Regions from separate parts of the Pseudokineococcus lusitanus genome, predicted to be linked through region 2. Evidence: predicted binding sites of a transcription regulator. Region 2 holds the regulator's gene; each other region holds the start of a gene.
What was found. The regulator HrcA, encoded in region 2, represses chaperone genes, less so after heat shock. The targets are predictions, from matches to a motif close to GNTNGCACTCGGNNNNNCCGAGTGCNANC.

Region 1 (6,313 bases), on a different contig from region 2:
GTGCCGTCGCCGCTGGGCAGCGGCGCGGACAGCAGCGCGGGCACGAGCACCTCGGCGAAGGGGTCGACGTCGTCGCCCTGCAGCGCCGCCATGTCCTCGACGGTGATCGGCCGGCCCTCGGAGACCTGGGCCTCGAGCGCGGCCCGGATGCGCGCCGCCCGGTAGCCCTGGTCGAGGTCCTGCGAGAGGGCCGGCCCGTCGGCCGTGGCCTGCTGGTTGGCGCTGACGACGAGCCCGTCGGCGGGGTCGACGGCGGAGGGGAGGTCCTCGAAGGGGACCGTGCCGGCCCAGTCGTAGGCCGGGTCCCAGCCCGGTCGCGGCCACGTGCCGTCCTGCTGGCCGAGCCCGGTGCCGCGCTGGCGGACGGGGACGCTGCCGGTGACCTGGTAGCCCACCCGCGTCGTGTCCGCGTAGACGAGGGTCTGCCCCGGCACCTCGAGCAGCGAGGCCGCCTCGCGGAAGTCCTCCCAGCCCGTGACCGCGCCGAGCGCGAAGACGGCGTCCATCGAGCGGCCGGGCGTCAGGGCGGTCCACCGCAGCGCGACGGCGTAGCCGGCGTCGCCCGCGGCGGGCGCGGTCTCCGGCACCGGCGCGCGGCGGCCGGCGGCCGCGAGGGCCGGGACGGCGTCGGACAGCAGCGGGCCGTGCCCGCTGCTCCGGACGGTGATGGCGACGGGGTCGGCGCCCGCGACCTCGATGGTCTCGGTGCGCGTCTCGAGCGGGACCTCCTCCCCCGCGACGAGGGCGCTGCCGTCGCGCACCCGCTCGAGGAAGAGGTCGGAGACGTCGGCGCCGGTGTTGGTGAGGCTCCAGGCCACCTCGGGCGTGCGGCCGACGACGACGCCGGGCATCCCGGCGAAGGAGAAGCCGGCGACGTCGAAGGGGCACGCCGCGCTGCGCTCGCGGCACCGCAGGTGCACCTGCGACCACGTCGAGGGGAAGGAGACGGCGAGGTGCGGGTCGCCCGCCAGCATCGGCGCCCCGCTCTCGGTGTGGGTGCCGGCCACGGCCCAGGCGTTGGAGCCCAGCCCGTCGGCGCCCCCGGCGCCGAGCCCGGCGTAGCGGTCGAGGACCGCCGTGACGCTCGCGGCGGCCCGCCCCGTCGCCGCCACCGGGGCGGACGGGTCCGCGAGCGCGGCCGCGACGGCGGCCTCGGGGTCCGCCGCGGGCAGCGGGCCGTCGGCCGGGCGGGTGGCCGCGGCCGGCGTGGTGTCGCCCGGGCCGAGGACGACCGGCGGGGCGTCCGCGGCGGTCGGGGACGGGAAGAGCTGCTCGACGAGGGCGACGTCGCCGACCGCGCCGTACGCCGCGGCCCGCGCCAGCTCCTCGTCGTAGTTGGCGCGCAGCGACCACGCCATGGCCTTGAGCCAGGCGAGGGAGTCCACCGGCGTCCACGCCTCGACGGGCGGCAGGTCGCCGCGCACGCCGAGCGCCGTGTACGCCGCCGACAGCTCGCCGGGCGAGCGGCCGTCGACGTAGGCGTTGACGCCGTCGGCGTACGCCTGGAGGTACGTCCGGGTCTCGGGCGCGAGGAGCGGCAGCTCCTCCTCGGCGACGCGGCGCCAGCCGAGGGTGCGGACGACGACGTCCGCCTCGACCGCCTCGGGGGCGTCCCCGACGAGCTCGGCGAGGCGGCCGGCGGTGACGTGGCGGCGCAGGTCCATCTGGAAGAAGCGGTCCTGGGCGTGGACGAAGCCCTGGGCCCGGAAGAGGTCCTCCGGGTCGTCGGCGACCACCGTCGGCACGCCGCGGTCGTCGCGCAGCACCTGGACCGGCCCGGACAGGCCCGCGAGCACGAGCTCGCCGGACGTCTGCGGCAGCGGCCGGCGCACGAGGACCACGACGGCCGCCGTCGCCACCAGCGCGACCACGAGCAGGGCGACGAGGGCGACGAGACCGGCGGAACGGGTGCGCGACACGGCGCGAGGGTAGCCGTGCGGCCCCCTCGGACCCGGGTGCCGAGGGGCGCCCCGGCGGGTCGGCGGGGCTCGCGCGCGGGGCTATCATTGGCACTCGCGGAGGGCGAGTGCCAGCCGCCGACGCCCGGGCCGCCGCCGGGCGCCCCGCCCCGACCGCGCCGGGCCGCACCCCGCCCGGCGCTCCACCGCTGGAGGCCCTCGTGCCCACCTACGCCTACCGCTGCCGGGACTGCGACACGCCCCTGGAGGCGCAGCAGTCGTTCAGCGACCCGAGCCTCACCGAGTGCCCCACCTGCGGCGGACGGCTGCGCAAGGTCTTCAGCAGCGTCGGCGTCGTCTTCAAGGGGTCGGGCTTCTACCGCAACGACTCCCGCACCGGCTCGGGCTCGGGCTCGGGCTCCTCGTCCGGCGGTTCCGGGACGTCGTCGTCCGGGGGCGCGGGCGAGACGTCCTCCTCCGGGGGCGGCTCGAGCTCCGGGAGCAGCTCCTCGGGCGAGGGCTCGTCGTCGGGCGGCTCGTCGTCGGGCGGCTCCTCCGGCAGCAGCTCCTCCGGCGGGGGGTCGGCGTCGACGTCCTCGTCGTCCTCCGGCAACGGGTCCTCCTCCACCTCCTGACCGCACGCGCGGCGCGCACCGCCCGCGCCGTGGCGCCGCCGTCCACAGGGCTGCCCGCCACCGGCCCGGGGGCGGCCGCGGCGACCTAGCGTCGCGGCGTGGACGAGGGGGGACGGCGGGGACGGCGCCGCGGGACCGGCGGCGGCGCGGCGGACGTCGTGGCCGCGGTCGGGGGCGCCCCCACCCGCTCGCCCGCCGTCTGGTCGCCGCCCTGCTGCTCGCCGCCGCGGCCGGCGTCGCCGTCCACGCCGTGCGCCCGACGCCGCCCGCGGCCCCGCTGCTCCTCGCCGCGGCCGCCGACCTGCCGGCCGGCCACGTGCTCGCCGCGGCCGACCTCGTCCGCGTGCCCGTGCCGGCGGCCGTCGCGCCCGCGGGGGCCCTCGGGCCCGCCGACGACGGCGCCGTCCTCGGCGCCCGGCTGACCTCGGCGGTCCGGTCCGGCGAGCTCCTCACCGACGCCCGCCTCGGCGGCCCCGGCCTCCTCGTCGGCGCCCCGGCCGGGCAGGTGGCCCTCGCCGTCCCCGTCGGCGGCGCCACCGGGGCGCTCGTCCGTGCCGGGGACGCCGTCGACGTCCTCGCCCCGCCGGCGGCCCCCGCCTGGGACGCGGGCGGGTCGGTCGACGGGATCGCCGCAGCGGGCGCCGCCGTCGTCGTGGCCCGGGGCGCCGTCGTCCTCGACGTGCCGGCGGCGGCCGGGGGCACCGGGCTGCTGCCCGCGGGCGGGGGCACGCCCGGCGTCGTGGTGCTCGCCGTCGCCCGGGGCGAGGCGGCGGAGGTCGCCGCCGTCACGGCGACGGGCGGCTCGCTCGTCCTGGCGCTGCTGCCGCCCGCGGCGCCGCCCTGAGCGGCCCGGCCGGCGCGGGGGTCCGGGGAGGTCGTCCGGAGGTCGTCGCCGGAGGGCCCCACCGGCGCCCGCGGGGTCCTAGCCTCCCGACGGCCCGTGCGGACGCCGGGCCCACCCGAGCACTGGAGTGGGCATGATCAAGGGGTTCAAGGACTTCCTGCTGCGCGGCAACGTCATCGACCTGGCCATCGCCGTCGTCATCGGCGCGGCGTTCACCGCGGTCGTCACGGCGCTGGCCACCGACGTCATCGGCGGCTTCATCGCCGCCATCTTCCAGCAGCCCGACATGAGCGGGTTGGGCTTCGACATCGGCGACGGCCGCGTCGTCCTGGGGACGACCGTCGCAGCGCTCATCAACTTCGTCATCGTCGCGGCGGTCATCTACTTCCTCATCGTCGTCCCGATGAACCGCCTGCTGGCCCTCCGCAAGCAGGGGGTCGAGCCCGAGGTCGCGGCGCCCAGCGAGGACATCCTCCTGCTGCAGGAGATCCGCGACCTGCTCCGCGCGCAGGCGGAGCAGCAGCGCCGGGAGCCCTGAGCCCCCTCCCCCGCCGGGGCGGGGCGTCCGCCCGCGGGCGGCCGGCGCACCTCACCAGTGCGGCGGCCGCTCGCGGAGGAAGCGCTCGTCGTCGTCGCCGCGCTCGTCGTCGCCCCAGGCGCGGGCGCTGTCCTCCCCCGCCGAGCGCGGGAGGACGGGCGCGTCGTCGTCGTCCCGGGGCGCCCGCGGCGCCGCCGGGGCGGGCCCCGACGGCCCGTGGCCGGCGCGCCGGCCGTCCGCGGCCCCCGGCGCGGCCCCCGGCTCCGGGGCGCCCGTGCCGTCGCCGCTCACGCCGCCGCCCACGGCGCCCGCGCGGCCGCGACGACCCGGGCCGCGACGGCGGCCGGGTCGACGAGGAGCTCGCTCGCGGCCACGTGCACGACCGACCAGCCGGCCGCCCGCAGGGCGTCCGCCTCCGCCAGCCGCCGCAGCGGGTCCGCCGCGGCGACGCGGACGGCCGCGGCGCCGTCGCCCGCGGGGACGGGCCGCGCGTCCGGCAGGACGGCGACGGAGCGCCCGTCCGCGAGCACCGCGGCGAGGTCGGGGTCCCCGGGTGCCCGCGCCGGCACGACGGCGGCCCCCGCGGCCCGCAGGTGGCGCACGAGCGCGGCGAGCAGCGGGTCCGCCGCGTCGGGGTCGCCGTCCGCGTGGGCGGCCAGCGCCGTGGCGGCGTCGTCGCCCGGCGCCGGCACGGCGGGCGCCGCCGGGAGCGCGTCCGCGGGCGGCACCTCGGGCCGGTCGTCCGTGGCCGTGGCCTCCGCCGCGGCGACGAGGAGGGCGCGCAGCGCCCGGGCGCCGGGGGTCCGCAGCCGCTCGGCCTCCAGCGCCGCCGGGTCGAGGCACGACACGACGACCAGCCGGCGGCGGGCGCCCGCGGCGGCGTCGGCCAGCGCCGCCGCCCCCGCGGCCGCGTCGAGCGGGCCGAAGGAGCTGAGCACGCGGCCCCGCTCCGTGGGGGCGAAGGCCGTCGACAGCACGAGGACGTCGCGGACGCAGCCCTGCGCGCGGCCCACGTCGGTGACGACGAGCGGCTCGCTCCGGGGCGCGGCGGCGAGGGCCCGCGTCACGGCGGGGTCCTCGGCGACCGCGCGGCGCAGCGCGTCGGCGGTGCGGCGGGCGTGCTCGCGGGTCACCGCCACGACACCGAGCGAGCGCGAGGGGTCCTCGAGCAGCGCGGCGAGGACGACGTCGACGACGGCGGAGACCTCCGCGTCGACGCTGTGCACCACGCCGTCGTCGCCGGCGCGGCCGCGGCCGTCCACGGACCGCAGCTCGACCGGGCGGGCGCCGGGCGGGGTCGGGACGCCCCGCGGCGGCACGCCCTGGGTCGACGCGTCCCCGGCACGGTCGGTCCCGGCGTCGTCGCCCTGCTCGGCACGGACGGCGGCGAGGACGGGCAGGAGCTGGCGCGGCAGGCGGTGCCGCCCGCCCAGCGCCCGCTCGTCGAGCGCGCCGGCCAGCGCGGACCAAGCGCCCGCGCGCGCCCCGGCGCCCGGGTGCTCGGCGGCGGGCGAGCCGACGACGCCCGCGCCCGGCGGGGGCCCGGCGGGGTCGCCGACGACGAGGACCTGCGTCCCCCGGGCCAGCGCGAGGGCCGCCTCGGGGAGGCCGACCGCGTGGGCGTCGAGGAGGACGACGAGGTCCACCGCGCCGTCGGGGCCGTCGAGGGCGCCCGCCCGCCGCGGCAGGGCGAGCGCGGAGGCGCCGCGGACGTCGGGCGGCGGGGCGGCGTCGGAGGGCGCCGCGAGGGCGGCCACGAGACCGGCGGCGGCCCGGGCACGGGCGTCCGCGGTCCCGGCGACGAGGAGGGCGCGGGCGTCGTCCGCCCGTCCGGGCAGCACGTCGTCGAGGACGCCGCGCGAGCGTGCCAGCTCGAGCGCCGACGCCCGCACCGCGAGGCGCACCTCGTCGGCCGCCGCCCCGCCGTCGAGCGCCCGGGCCCGCAGGTCCGCCACGAGGGCGCCGAGCCCCAGCCCCCCGAGGTGCACGAGCACGTCGACCCGGGCGGGGAGGTCGCCCCGGGCGTCCTCGTCGGTCGCGAGGGCGGTGAGCCGGGCCGAGAGCGCGTCGAGGTCGGCACCGCGGAGGCTGCCGTCGCGCGTCGGGACGACGACCGGCTCGAGCAGGGTCAGCTCGGCGCGGACCTCGGCGAGCGCGCGCTGGGCGCCGCCGATGCCGCGGGGGGTGCGGGGGCGGCCGCCGTCCTCGGCCGCTGCCGCCCACGCCCGCCGTTCGGCGTCGGCACGGCGCAGGTCGGCGCGGAGGTCGGCGGGACGCGCGCCCGGGCGGACGAGCTCGGCGACGACCTTCCCGGCCGTGCGGCGCGCGCGCCACGTCGCGTCCTGCCCGAGCGAGCGGACCAGCTCGCCGAGCGGGCGCTGGTAGACGCCGGGCAGGA
Region 2 (6,313 bases):
ACGACGGGGCCTGGCCGGAGGGCGGCTGCTGGCCGTAGGAGGGCTGCCGGTCGCCCGGGGGCGGTCCGTCGTACCGGGGCGCGTCGCCGGGGTCGCCGGGCTGCTGGCTCACGAGGGGCTCCTTCCGCACGACCACCGGTCGGCGGCCGTCCGGCCAGGCTACCGACGGCTCAGGTGCCGGGCTCGGTGACGAAGTCGATGAGCTCCTCGACCCGGCCGGAGAGCGTCGGCTCGAGGTCGGCGATGGTGCGGACCGTCCCGAGGATGCGCTTCCAGCCGTGGGCGACGTCCCGCTGGTCCTCGTGCGCCCAGCCGAGGTGGGCCAGGACGCCGTGCTTCCACGACGTCCCGCGGGGGATCACCGGCCACCGCTCGAGCCCCAGCCGCTGGGGGCGGACGGCCTGCCACACGTCCACGTAGGGGTGGCCGACCACGTGCACGAGCCCCCGCCACCGCCGGTCGGCGAGCGCGGCGTCGACGAGCCGCTGCTCCTTCGTGCCCGGCACGAGGTGGTCGACGAGCACGCCGACCCGGCGGCCCGGCCCGGGCGCGAAGTCCTCGAGCGCGCCCGAGAGGTCGTCGACGCCGTCGAGCGGCTGCACGACGACGCCCTCGACGCGCAGGTCGTCGCCCCACACCTTCTCGACGAGCTCGGCGTCGTGGCGGCCCTCCACCCAGATCCGGCTGCCGCGGGCCACGCGGGCGCGGTGCCCCGCGACGGCGACGGAGCCGCTGGCGGTCCGCCCGGGCGCGACGCCGCCGGCGGCGGGGCGTGCGGGGGCGGCCGGGCGCGGCGGCACGAGGCGCACGGGCCGGCCGTCGAGGAGGAAGCCGGGACCGAGCGGGAAGGCCCGTGTGCGCCCGCGGCGGTCCTCGAGGTGGACGACGTGGACCCCGCCCGCCTTCTCGACGCGGACGACGGCCCCCACCCAGCCGGTGTCGACGTCCTCGACGACGACGCCGCGCTCGGCCGCGAGGTCGGTGCTGCGCCCGCGCGGCGGCGTCGCCCAGGCCGCACGGCCCCCGGCGAGGACGTCGGCGCCGTAGCGGTCGCCCGGTCGGCCGGTGGTCGCGGCGGGCGTCCCGGTCCGCGGGAGGGGGCGGGCGGGAGGACGGCCGGCGGGGCGCTCGGGCATGCGCGGGACGCTAGCCCGCACCCCCGACGGAGCCGGGCAGGCCCGCGGCGAGGCGTAGGCTTGGCACTCGATCTGCCCGAGTGCCAGCGCGGCGCCACGGGCTCGGACCCGGGCGGCGAGGAGGACCACGGATGAGCGACGAGCGACGGCTGGCGGTCCTGCGGGCCATCGTCGAGGACTACGTGGCCACCCGGGAGCCCGTCGGCTCCAAGGTCCTCGTCGAGCGCCACAGCCTCGGCGTCTCGCCCGCCACCATCCGCAACGACATGGCCGTCCTCGAGGAGGAGGGCTACATCGCCCAGCCCCACACGAGCGCCGGCCGCGTCCCCACGGACAAGGGCTACCGGGCGTTCGTCGACCGGCTGGCCACGGTCAAGCCCCTGTCGCTCGCCGAGCGCCGTGCCATCTCGACCCTCCTCGACGACGCCACCGACCTCGACGACGTGCTCACCCGCACCGTCCGGGCGCTCGCGCAGCTGACGCGCCAGGTCGCCGTCGTGCAGTACCCGTCGCTGAGCCGGGCGACCGTGCGGCACGTCGAGCTCGTGCCGCTCGGCGGCCCGCGGCTGCTGCTCGTGCTCATCACGGACTCCGGACGCGTCGAGCAGCGCACGGTCGACGTCGGCCAGGAGGTCCCCGAGGACCTCGTCGCGTCGATGCGCACCCGCATCGCCGCGGTGTCGGCGGGCGCCCGGCTCGACGCGCTCGTGGCCCGGCTGCCGAGCCTCCCCGAGGAGTTCCCGCCGCACGAGCGCGACGTCGTCCGCGCCGTCCTGCGCGTGCTGGAGGAGTCCCTCGCCGGCCAGCGCGAGGAGCGCGTCGTCCTCGCGGGGACGGCCAACCTCGCCCGCTCGGGCCTGGACTTCCCGCAGTCGATCTCGCCGGTCCTCGAGGCCATCGAGGAGCAGGTCGTCCTGCTGCGGCTGCTCGGCGAGATGGCCGACGACGCCGGTGCCGCCACCGGCGGCGTGCAGGTGCGGATCGGCCGCGAGCTGGCGCACGACCGGCTGCTCGAGACCTCCGTGGTCACGAGCGGCTACGGCACCGGCGGCGAGGTGGTGGCCCACCTCGGCGTCCTGGGGCCGACCCGGATGGACTACCCCACGACGATGGCGGCGGTGCGGGCGGTCGCCCGCTACGTCTCGCGCATCATCGGCGGCTGACCCCGCCGCCGGGCGGCCCGCGCCGCCCGCCCCCGTAGCGAGCACCCCGCCCGAGCACCCCGACCGACAGGAGCGAGCACCCCGGTGAGCGACCACTACGAGGCCCTCGGCGTCTCCCGCGACGCGTCGACGGAGGACATCAAGAAGGCCTACCGCAAGCTGGCGCGCAAGTACCACCCCGACGTCAACCCCGACGCCGCGGACCGGTTCAAGGACGTCTCGGCGGCCTACGACGTGCTGTCCAACCCGGACAAGCGCCGCGCCTACGACCGCGGCGAGACCCTCGGGGGCTTCGGCGGCGGGGGCGCGGCCGGGGGCTTCGGCTTCAGCGACATCTTCGACACCTTCTTCGGCGGCGCCGCCGGCGGTGCGGGCGCCCGTGGCCCGGCCAGCCGGGCCCGCCGCGGTGCCGACGCCCTCCTGCGCGTCGAGGTCGAGCTGCACGACGCCGTCTTCGGCGTCGACAAGGAGATCTCCGTCGACACGGCCGTCGTCTGCTCCACGTGCTCCGGCTCGTGCTGCCAGCCCGGCACCTCGCCGCGGACCTGCGACGTCTGCGGCGGCCGCGGCCAGGTCCAGCGGCAGGTCCGCAGCTTCCTCGGCCAGGTGACGACGGCCATGCCGTGCCCCGGCTGCGGCGGCTTCGGCACGACCATCCCGTCGCCGTGCCCCGAGTGCGCCGGCGAGGGCCGCGTCCAGGAGCGCCGCACCCTCACCGTCCGCATCCCCGCGGGCGTCTCGACGGGCACGCGGGTCCAGCTCGCGGGCCAGAGCGAGGTGGGCGTCGCGGGCGGTCCCCCCGGCGACCTGTACGTCGAGGTGGTCGAGAAGGCGCACGAGACCTTCACCCGCCGCGGGGACGACCTCCACTGCACCGTGCAGGTCCCCATGACGGCCGCCGCGCTCGGCACGACGCTGACGGTCGACACGCTCGACGGCGGCCAGCAGGTCGACGTCCGGGGCGGCACGCAGTCCGGCGAGGTCCACACCCTCCGCGGGCTCGGCGTCGGCCACCTGCGCGGCGGCGGCCGCGGCGACCTGCTCGTCCACGTCGACGTGCAGACCCCGACCCGGCTCGACGAGCGCCAGGAGCAGCTGCTCCGCGAGCTCGCCGACCTCCGCGGCGAGCAGGCGCCCGAGGGGCGCCTGACGAGCGCGGGCGGCGGCGTCTTCGGGCGGCTGCGGGACCTCATCTCCGGGCGCTGACCCGGGCGGCGAGCGGGCGAGCGGGCGACCCCTCCGGGGGTGGCGTCGACGGGCGCGTGGACGGTTAGGCTCTCCTAACGTCCGCGCACCGTCGTCGAGCACCCGGAGGCCCGCCCGTGGAGCCCTCGTCGGCGACCGCGCCCGGCGCCGCCGCGACCCCGGACGCGCCGGCCCTGACGCCCGGCACCGCCGACGCCGCCCGGCCGCGGACGGCGTCGCGCCGGGTGGTCGTCGTGGCCGTCCTCGTCGCGCTGCTCGTCCTGGCCGTGGCGGCCAGCCTCGCGGTGGGCAGCCGGCCGCTCTCCCTCGGCACCGTCTGGCAGGCGCTCTGGTCGCCGGTCGCCGGGGACAACGACCACCTCGTCGTCCGTGACCTGCGGCTGCCGCGGACCGTCGTCGGGCTCGTCGCGGGCGCGGCGCTCGGGCTGTCCGGCGCCCTCCTGCAGGGCCTCACGCGCAACCCCGTGGCCGACCCCGGACTCCTCGGCATCAACGCCGGGGCGTCGCTGGCGGTGGTCACGGCGATCGCCACGACGGGCGTCACCGCGGCGTCGGGCCTCGTGTGGTTCGCCGTGGCGGGCGCCGCGGTCGCGGGGGCCGTCGTGCTCGTCGTGGCCTCGCTCGGCTGGGGCGGGGCGACGCCGGTCAAGCTGGCCCTCGTCGGCGCCGCCGTCAACGCCGTCGCGACGTCGCTGCTGACCCTCGTCGTGCTCGGCGACCGGACCACGCTCGACGTCTACCGCTTCTGGTCCGTCGGCTCGCTGTCGAGCCGCGGGTGGGACGTCGTCCTCGCCACCGGGCCGCTGGTCGCCGTCGGCGTCGTGCTGGCGCTCGGCTCCGCGCGCTTCCTCGACGCCATGGCGCTCGGCGACGACCTCGCCCGCGGGCTCGGCCAGCGGGTGGGGCTCGGCCGGGCCGTCGTCCTCGTCGCCGCCGTGCTCCTCGCGGGCGGGGCGACCGCCCTCGCCGGCCCGGTCGTCTTCGTCGGCCTCGTCGTGCCGCACGCCGTCCGGCTGCTCGTCGGGCAGGGGCACCGCCTCGTCCTCCCGTGCTCCGTCCTCGCCGGCCCGGTCCTCCTCCTCGTCGCGGACGTCGTCGGTCGTGTCGTCGTGCCGCCGTCGGAGCTGCAGGCCGGGCTCGTCGTCGCCCTCGTCGGCGCCCCGGTGCTCGTCGCCGTCGTGCGGCGCTCGCGGGCGGTGACGGCGTGAGCGCGGACGTCGCGCAGCGGCCGGGCCCCGCCGTGCCGCCCGGCCCGGCCGAGGTCGCCGACGCCGAGCGCGTCGCCCTCGACCTCCTGCGGGGGGCGTCGCGCCGGAGGCGTCGCCGCTCGGCCGGCGTCACCGGCGCCCTCCTGCTGCTGTCGCTCGTCGTGGCGGGCGTCAGCCTGTCCGTGGGCGACTTCCCCCTCCCGCTGCGCCAGGTGGCGCTGGGCCTCGTCGGGCAGGGCGACGAGATCACGGAGCTCGTCCTCGGCGAGTTCCGCGGGCCGCGGCTGGCGCTCGGCGCGCTCGTCGGCGTCGGGCTCGCGCTGTCGGGCGGGCTGTTCCAGTCCGTGCTGCGCAACCCGCTGGCCTCGCCGGACGTCATCGGCGTCACCCAGGGCGCCGCGGTCGGCGCCGTGGCCGTCCTCCTCGTCCTGCGCCTCGACGCCGCGTGGGTGCCGCTCGGCGCGCTGGTCGGCGCCCTCGTCGCCGCGGGCGCCACGCTCGCGCTGGCCTGGCGCGGCGGGCTCGACGGCCGCCGGTTCGTCCTCTGCGGCATCGGCCTCGCCTTCGCCGCGTCGAGCGTCCTCGGCTACCTCCTCAGCCGCAGCGACGTCCAGGACGCCCAGACCGCCCTGACGTGGATCAGCGGCTCCGTCGCCTCCGCCTCGTGGGAGGGCAACGCCCGGCTGGCCGTCGCCCTCGTCGTCCTCGTCCCCCTCGCGCTCGCCCTCTCGCGGCGGCTCGACGTCCTCGCGCTGGGGGAGCAGGCCGCGACGGCGCTCGGCGTCCGGGCCGGCGCGACCCGGCTCGTGGCCGTGCTCCTCGCCGTGGGGCTCGCGGCCACCGCCACCGCGGCGGCCGGTCCCGTCGCCTTCGTCGCCCTCGCCTCGGCCCCGGTCGCCCGGCGCCTCGTCGGCGACGGGCGGGCGGCGCTGCTCCCGACCGCTGCGGTCGGGGTGACGCTCGTCACCGCCTGCGACGTCCTCGCCCAGCACGCGCTCGACGGGCGCCAGGTGCCCGTCGGCCTCGTGACGGGCGTCGTCGGCGGCGTGTACCTGCTCTGGCTCCTCACCACCGTCCGCCCCCGCCCCGGAGGTGCCTGATGGCCCCGACGACCGCCCCGCCCGCCGCGCCCGCCGCGGTCGACCCGCTCGGCGCCCTCGGCGGCGACGGCACCCCGCCGCCCGCCCTCGTCGCCCGGGGCGTGTCCGTCGAGTACTCCGGCCGCCGCGTCGTCCACGAGGTCGACCTCGAGGTGCCGTCCGGGCAGGTGAGCGTCGTCGTCGGCGCCAACGGCTGCGGCAAGTCCTCGCTGCTGCGGGCCCTCGCCCGGCTGCAGCGCCCCGCGACCGGCCGCGTCACGCTCGACGGCCGCGACGTCGCCCGCACGTCGCCCCGCGCCTTCGCCTCCGTCGTCGGCCTGCTGCCGCAGCACCCGCTCGCGCCGGAGGGCATCACCGTCGGCGACCTCGTGGGGCGCGGCCGGCACCCCCACCACGGCCCGTTCCAGCGGTGGTCGGCCGAGGACGACCGCGTGGTGGCGCGGGCGCTCGCGGTCACCCGGACCCACGACCTCGCAGGGCGGCGCGTCGAGGAGCTCTCG
Region 3 (6,313 bases), on a different contig from region 2:
GTGCTGCTGGCCCTCTTCGTCCGCAGCCGCGTGCGCCGGGCCCGCCGCCGCGGCGGGCGGCTCCGGGACGCGCTGTGACGTCGGCGCCCGCCCCCCTCGTCGGGCCCGACGCGTCGGCGCCGCTCGTCCTCGGGATCGAGACCTCCTGCGACGAGACCGGGGTCGGCCTCGTCCGGGGGACGACGCTGCTGGCCGACGTCGTCGCCAGCAGCGTCGACGAGCACGCCCGCTTCGGCGGCGTCGTGCCCGAGATCGCGAGCCGCGCCCACCTCGAGGCGATGGTCCCCACGCTCCGGCGGGCGTGCGACGAGGCGGGCGTGACGCTCGCGGACGTCGACGCCGTGGCCGTGACGGCCGGGCCCGGCCTCGCCGGGGCGCTGCTCGTCGGCGTCGGCGCCGCCAAGGCGCTCGCGTGGGCGCTCGACGTGCCGCTCTACGGCGTCAACCACCTCGACGCGCACGTCGCCGTCTGCGCGCTCGACGGCGGCCCGCTGCCGACGCCGTGCGGCGCGCTGCTCGTCTCGGGCGGGCACACCTCGCTGCTCCACGTCGTCGACGTCGCCTCCGACGTGCGCCTGCTCGGCGAGACGGTCGACGACGCCGCGGGGGAGGCCTTCGACAAGACCGCGCGCCTGCTCGGCCTGCCCTACCCGGGCGGCCCGGCCATCGGCGCGGCCGCGCTCGAGGGCGACCCGACGGCCATCGCCTTCCCCCGCGGGCTGACCGCGGCGCGCGACCTCGAGCGGCACCGCTTCGACTTCTCCTTCTCGGGCCTCAAGACCGCGGTGGCCCGCTGGGTCCGGGCGTGCGAGGCGCAGGGGCGGCCCGTCCCGGTCGCCGACGTCGCCGCCTCGTTCCAGGAGGCCGTCTGCGACGTCCTCACCCGCAAGGCCGTCGACGCCTGCCGCACGCACGGCCTCGAGCACCTGCTGCTCGGCGGCGGGGTGTCGGCCAACGGCCGGCTGCGCGAGCTGCTCGCCGAGCGCTGCGCGGAGGCGGGCATCGCCCTGCGCGTGCCGCGGCCGCGGCTGTCGACCGACAACGGGGCGATGGTCGCCGCGCTCGGCGCGCACGTCGTCGCCGCCGGCCTGCCGCCGTCGCCGCGCACGCTCGGCGGCGACCCGTCGCTGCCGGTCGGGCGGGTGCTCGTCGGCGCCTGACGACGCCGGGTCAGGGGCTCCTGAGCGCCCGGCACACGAGCGCGCTCTGCCGGCCGGCGACGCGGGTGAGGACGACGACGGCCTCGTGCGGGCCCTCGAGCCGCAGCCGCCGCCGCAGCTCCTCCGGCTCGACCGCCGTGCCCCGCTTCTTGACGACGAGGCGCCCGACCCCGCGCTCGCGCAGCCGCTGCCGCAGCCCCTTGAGCGAGAAGGGCATCACCTCGTCGACGACGTAGCCCGCCGCCGTGGGCAGGTCGAGCGCCGCGTCGGCGGTGACGTAGGCGATGGTCGGGTCGACGAGCCGCCCGCCCGTCGCCGCGACGACGGCGCCGACGAGGCCCGCGCGGACCACCGCCCCGTCGGGCTCGTAGAGGTGGGTGCCCACCGGCCCCACGGGAGGCCCCCCGTCGGCGAAGGGGTCGTCGGCGTCGTCGACCACCACGCCCGCCCCGCCCGTGGCGGGCAGGACGACGGCGCTGCGCCGCACCCCGGGGCGCGCGAGGGCGCCCGACCACAGCGCCGCCTCGACGACGTCGCCGCCGACCGACGTCCACTGGCACTCCCACCCCGCGGGCACGACGTCGTGGTCGATGCCCGGCGCGGTCTTGACCCCCACCGGCCGCTCCGCCGCCAGGGCCTCGGCGAAGGACAGCGGCGGGCTGGCGCGGCGGGGGTCGAGCACGCGCCGCCCCGCGGCGTCCCGCCGGGCGGGGTCGAGCCACACCGCGTCCACGCCCGCGAGGTCCGTCGCGGCGACGTCCTCGCACCGGACCTCGGCAGCGGGGTACGGGGCGAGGTTGGCCGCGGCGACGGCGGCCGTGGCCGGGTCCCGGTCCACGGCGAGGACGCCGGGGCCGCGGTCGGCGACGACGACGGCGTCGCCCCCCACCCCGCAGCCGAGGTCGGCGACGCGGCCCGCGCCGGTGGCGACGAACCGGTCGGCGTGGCGCTCGGCGACCTCGCGCCGCGTCGCCTGCTCGAGGCCCGTGGCGGTCAGCAGCATCGTCCGCGCGCGTCCGCCCAGCTTGGCGACGGCGCGGGCGCGCAGCCGGCTCTGGGTGAGGGCGGCGGCCACGAGCGCCGGGTCGTGCCCCTGCGCGCGCAGCCGCTCGCCGAGGGCCATGGCGCCCGCCTCGTCGTAGGGCGGGAGGCCGTCGAGCAGGGCGCGGCCGGCGGGCGTCAGCACGGCCGCGAGGCCGGCGGCGGCGGGGTCCTCCACGGCGCGGATGCTGCCACGCGCCCACCGGGCGCCCCTCGCGCGGGAGGTGCTGCCCGGGCGCCCGGCGCGGCTGGCACTCGGATTGACCGAGTGCTAACGCCGTCATAGTCTCGCGCCCGGCGCACGAGCCTGGCCGGCCGACCCCCGCGACGGCGGACGGCGAGGACGGGCGCCTGCCCACGTCCCCGGTACCCCGCGCAGGGGTCCCCACGAAGGAGAGGTCCGCACAGTGTCGGTCTCCATCAAGCCGCTCGAGGACCGCATCGTCGTCAAGGCCGTCGAGGCCGAGCAGACGACCGCGTCGGGTCTGGTCATCCCGGACACCGCGAAGGAGAAGCCCCAGGAGGGCGAGGTCCTCGCGGTGGGCCCGGGCCGCGTCGACGACAACGGCCAGCGCGTGCCGGTCGACGTCGCCGTCGGCGACAAGGTCATCTACTCGAAGTACGGCGGCACCGAGGTGAAGTACGGCGGCGAGGAGCTGCTCATCCTCTCGGCGCGCGACGTGCTCGCCGTCGTCTCCTGACGACACCCCCGCAGCACTGACGGACGGCGGCCACCGCGCCGCCGCCGCCGGGCGCGCTCGCCGCGCCGGCACGACCGCCCCGGCGGACCGGTCCGCCGGTCCCCGGGGCGGCGTGCGTCCGGCGCCCTGCCGCCCGCACCCGCAGCACCCCGCAGCACCCGAGCACGAGGACGGACACCCATGGCCAAGACCCTCAAGTTCGACGACGAGGCCCGGCGCGCGCTCGAGCGCGGCGTCGACGCCCTCGCGGACACCGTCAAGGTGACGCTCGGCCCGCGCGGCCGCAACGTCGTCATCGACAAGCAGTGGGGCGCCCCCACGATCACGAACGACGGCGTGACGATCGCCCGCGAGGTCGAGCTCGACGACCCGTACGAGAACCTCGGCGCGCAGCTCGCCAAGGAGGTCGCCACCAAGACCAACGACGTCGCCGGCGACGGCACGACGACGGCCACCGTCCTCGCCCAGGCGCTGGTGCACGAGGGCCTGCGCAACGTGGCGGCCGGTGCGGCCCCCGGCGCGGTGAAGAAGGGCATGGACGCCGCGGTCGAGGCCGTCGGCGAGGCCCTGCGCTCCGCGGCGCGCGACGTCGACGGCACCGAGGAGATCGCGCACGTCGCGTCCATCTCCAGCCAGGACCGCACCATCGGCGGTCTCATCGCCGACGCGTTCGACAAGGTCGGCAAGGACGGCGTCATCACCGTCGAGGAGTCCTCCTCCACGGCGATGGAGCTCGAGTTCACCGAGGGCATGCAGCTCGACAAGGGCTACATCTCGCCGTACTTCGTCACGGACAACGAGCGCATGGAGGCCGTCCTCGAGGACGCCCACGTGCTCGTCCACACCGGCAAGATCAGCGCCGTCGCCGACCTGCTCCCGCTGCTCGAGAAGGTCCTCCAGACCTCGAAGCCGCTGCTCGTCGTGGCCGAGGACGTGGACGGCGAGGCCCTCTCGACGCTCGTCGTCAACAAGATCCGCGGCACCTTCACGGCCGCCGCCATCAAGGCGCCGGGCTTCGGCGACCGCCGCAAGGCGATGCTCGAGGACCTGGCGGTCCTCACCGGCGCCCAGGTCGTCACGCCGGACGTCGGCCTCTCGCTCGACTCCGTGGGCCTCGAGGTGCTCGGCACCGCGCGGCGCGTCGTCGTCACGAAGGACGACACCACGCTGATCGACGGGGGCGGGTCCGCCGAGGACATCGCGGCGCGGGCGGACCAGATCCGTTCCGAGGCCGAGCGCACCGACTCCGAGTGGGACCGCGAGAAGCTCCAGGAGCGGCTCGCCAAGCTCGGCGGCGGCGTCTGCGTCATCAAGGTCGGCGCGGCCACCGAGGTCGAGCTCAAGGAGAAGAAGCACCGCATCGAGGACGCCGTCTCCGCGACGCGCGCCGCGATCGAGGAGGGCATCGTCGCCGGCGGCGGCGCCGCCCTCGTCCAGGCGTCGGCCGCCCTCGAGGGCGACCTCGGCCTGTCCGGCGACGAGGCGGTCGGCGTCCGCGTCGTGCGCAAGGCCGTGGACCAGCCCCTGCGCTGGATCGCGGAGAACGCGGGCCTCAACGGCTACGTCGTCGTCGACAAGGTCCGCGGCCTGCCCGCGGGCCAGGGCCTCGACGCCGCCACGGGCGAGTACGTCGACCTCGTGCCCGCCGGCGTCATCGACCCGGTCAAGGTGACGCGCTCGGCGCTCGTCAACGCGGTGTCGATCGCCTCCATGGTCCTCACCACGGAGACGCTCGTCGTCGACAAGCCCGAGCCCGTCGAGGAGTCCGCCGACCACGGCGGCCACGGGCACGCGCACTGACGCACCCCGCACGCACGACGGAGGGCCCGGGCGCACGCCCGGGCCCTCCGTCGTCCCCGTCCCCGGCCGCGCCGCGTCACGGCCGTCCGGGCCCGGACGCACGAGAGGCCCCACCCGGACGGGTGGGGCCTCTCGGTGGTCGTGGTGCGTGCGGACGCTGACCGGCGCCTCCTCAGCGCTGCCGCACGACCCGACGTCGCGGCGTCCGCGTCAGCTGGCGATGGGGAGCACCCGCGCCGCACCACGGCGACGGGTGTACTCGGCCTCGCGCTCGTCCTCGGTCATGCCGCCCCACACGCCGTAGGGCTCGCGCACCGCGAGGGCGTGCTCCTTGCAGGACTGGATGACGGGGCAGCTCGCGCAGATCGCCTTGGCGGCGTTGTCGCGGTTGCGGCGGCTCGGGCCGCGCTCGCCCTCCGGGTGGAAGAACAGGGTGTCGTCCGCCTCGCGGCAGGCCCCCTGCATCTGCCACTCCCAGAGGTCGGCGACGGGGCCGGGGAGGCGCGAGATCTCAGCCATGGGGAGCTCCTGACGTTGTGCCCCCGAGGGGGCGCCGGTGCGGCGGACCACCGAGGGCGGTCACGACGCGGTGTCGATGGCGAGGACGCTACAACCGATCCAGAAGTTGTTCAAGGCCCTCGGCAGACGTGAAGAAGTTGTTCAGCCTCGTGCCAGGAACGGGTCCTGCCCCGGTCACGTCCGCGCCACCCGTGGCGTGCGGCGGCGTGCCGAGTGGCCCGGTGGTGACGGGCACGGGACCATCGACCGGTGCCCCCGTCCGCCGCCGTCGCCGGCCCCGCCCCCCGTGGGCGTGCGGGCCGTGCTCCCGGTCGGCGTCCGGCGGCGGGCCGTCTCGGCAGGGGAGGGGCCGTGGCCGACGAGGCCGACGGGGGTGGCGGCACGACCGCGCCCGACGAGGGCGCCGGCGCCGCGGCCGGCGCGACGCTCAAGGTGGCGGCCGTCGCGGCCCGGCTCGGGGTGGCCCCGGCCACGCTGCGGACCTGGGCGCGGCGCTACGGCCTGGGGCCGTCGGCGCACACCGCCGGCGCGCACCGGCAGTACAGCCTCGGCGACCTCGAGCGCCTCATGGTCATGCGGCGGATGACGCTGGAGGGGTACTCGCCCGCCGAGGCGGCGCGCGTCGCCCTGGAGGCGACCCCCGGCGACCCGTCCGGCGCCGCGACGGCCGACCCGTCGCCGCTGGCCGGTGTCCTCGCCGCCGTGCCGCCGGTGCCGGTGGCGCCCGCCGGTCCTCCGCGGCCGCCCGCCCCCCGCCGCGAGGCCCCGGCCGACCGGACCGCGGCGCCGTCGGTGCGCGCCCTGGCCCGCGCCGCCATGGCGCTGCAGGAGGGGGAGTGCACCCGCCAGCTCGAGGCGCACGCCGCCGTCGACGGCGTGGCGCTCACCTGGTCCGCCCTGGCCCGCCCCGTGCTCGACGCGCTCGCCCAGCGGGTCGGCGCCGTGCCCCCCGGCCGCACCCCGGCCGGGCTGCTGCAGACCTGCCTCATGGAGACGCTGCGCGGCGTCGCCGACGACGCCCCGGTCGCCGGGCCGCGCGTGCTCGTCCTGCGTCCCTGCGCCGTCGGCTTCGCGGTCCCCACCGTCGACGGC

Region 1: the regulator HrcA is predicted to act here: its motif matches at 2,006-2,034, upstream of EDC03_RS11185 (FmdB family zinc ribbon protein).
Region 3: the regulator HrcA is predicted to act here: its motif matches at 2,449-2,477, upstream of groES (co-chaperone GroES).

Annotation. Positions count from the first base shown of each region.
Region 1 covers NZ_RJKN01000005.1:247,842-254,154, reverse strand. The annotation lists gene EDC03_RS11190 (penicillin acylase family protein) at 1-1,919, opposite strand, end outside; gene EDC03_RS11185 (FmdB family zinc ribbon protein) at 2,120-2,533, shown strand; gene EDC03_RS11180 (SAF domain-containing protein) at 2,784-3,377, shown strand; gene mscL (large conductance mechanosensitive channel protein MscL) at 3,511-3,915, shown strand; gene EDC03_RS11170 (hypothetical protein) at 3,967-4,206, opposite strand; gene EDC03_RS11165 (hypothetical protein) at 4,203-6,313, opposite strand, start outside.
Region 2 covers NZ_RJKN01000001.1:472,885-479,197, reverse strand. The annotation lists gene EDC03_RS18350 (DUF4870 domain-containing protein) at 1-112, opposite strand, end outside; gene EDC03_RS02150 (DUF3097 family protein) at 171-1,136, opposite strand; gene hrcA (heat-inducible transcriptional repressor HrcA) at 1,268-2,299, shown strand; gene dnaJ (molecular chaperone DnaJ) at 2,384-3,505, shown strand; gene EDC03_RS02135 (FecCD family ABC transporter permease) at 3,622-4,713, shown strand; gene EDC03_RS02130 (FecCD family ABC transporter permease) at 4,710-5,813, shown strand; gene EDC03_RS02125 (ABC transporter ATP-binding protein) at 5,813-6,313, shown strand, end outside.
Region 3 covers NZ_RJKN01000004.1:145,801-152,113, reverse strand. The annotation lists gene EDC03_RS08830 (DedA family protein) at 1-78, shown strand, start outside; gene tsaD (tRNA (adenosine(37)-N6)-threonylcarbamoyltransferase complex transferase subunit TsaD) at 75-1,160, shown strand; gene EDC03_RS08820 (THUMP-like domain-containing protein) at 1,171-2,379, opposite strand; gene groES (co-chaperone GroES) at 2,609-2,902, shown strand; gene groL (chaperonin GroEL) at 3,083-4,702, shown strand; gene EDC03_RS08805 (WhiB family transcriptional regulator) at 4,913-5,221, opposite strand; gene EDC03_RS17860 (MerR family transcriptional regulator) at 5,573-6,313, shown strand, end outside.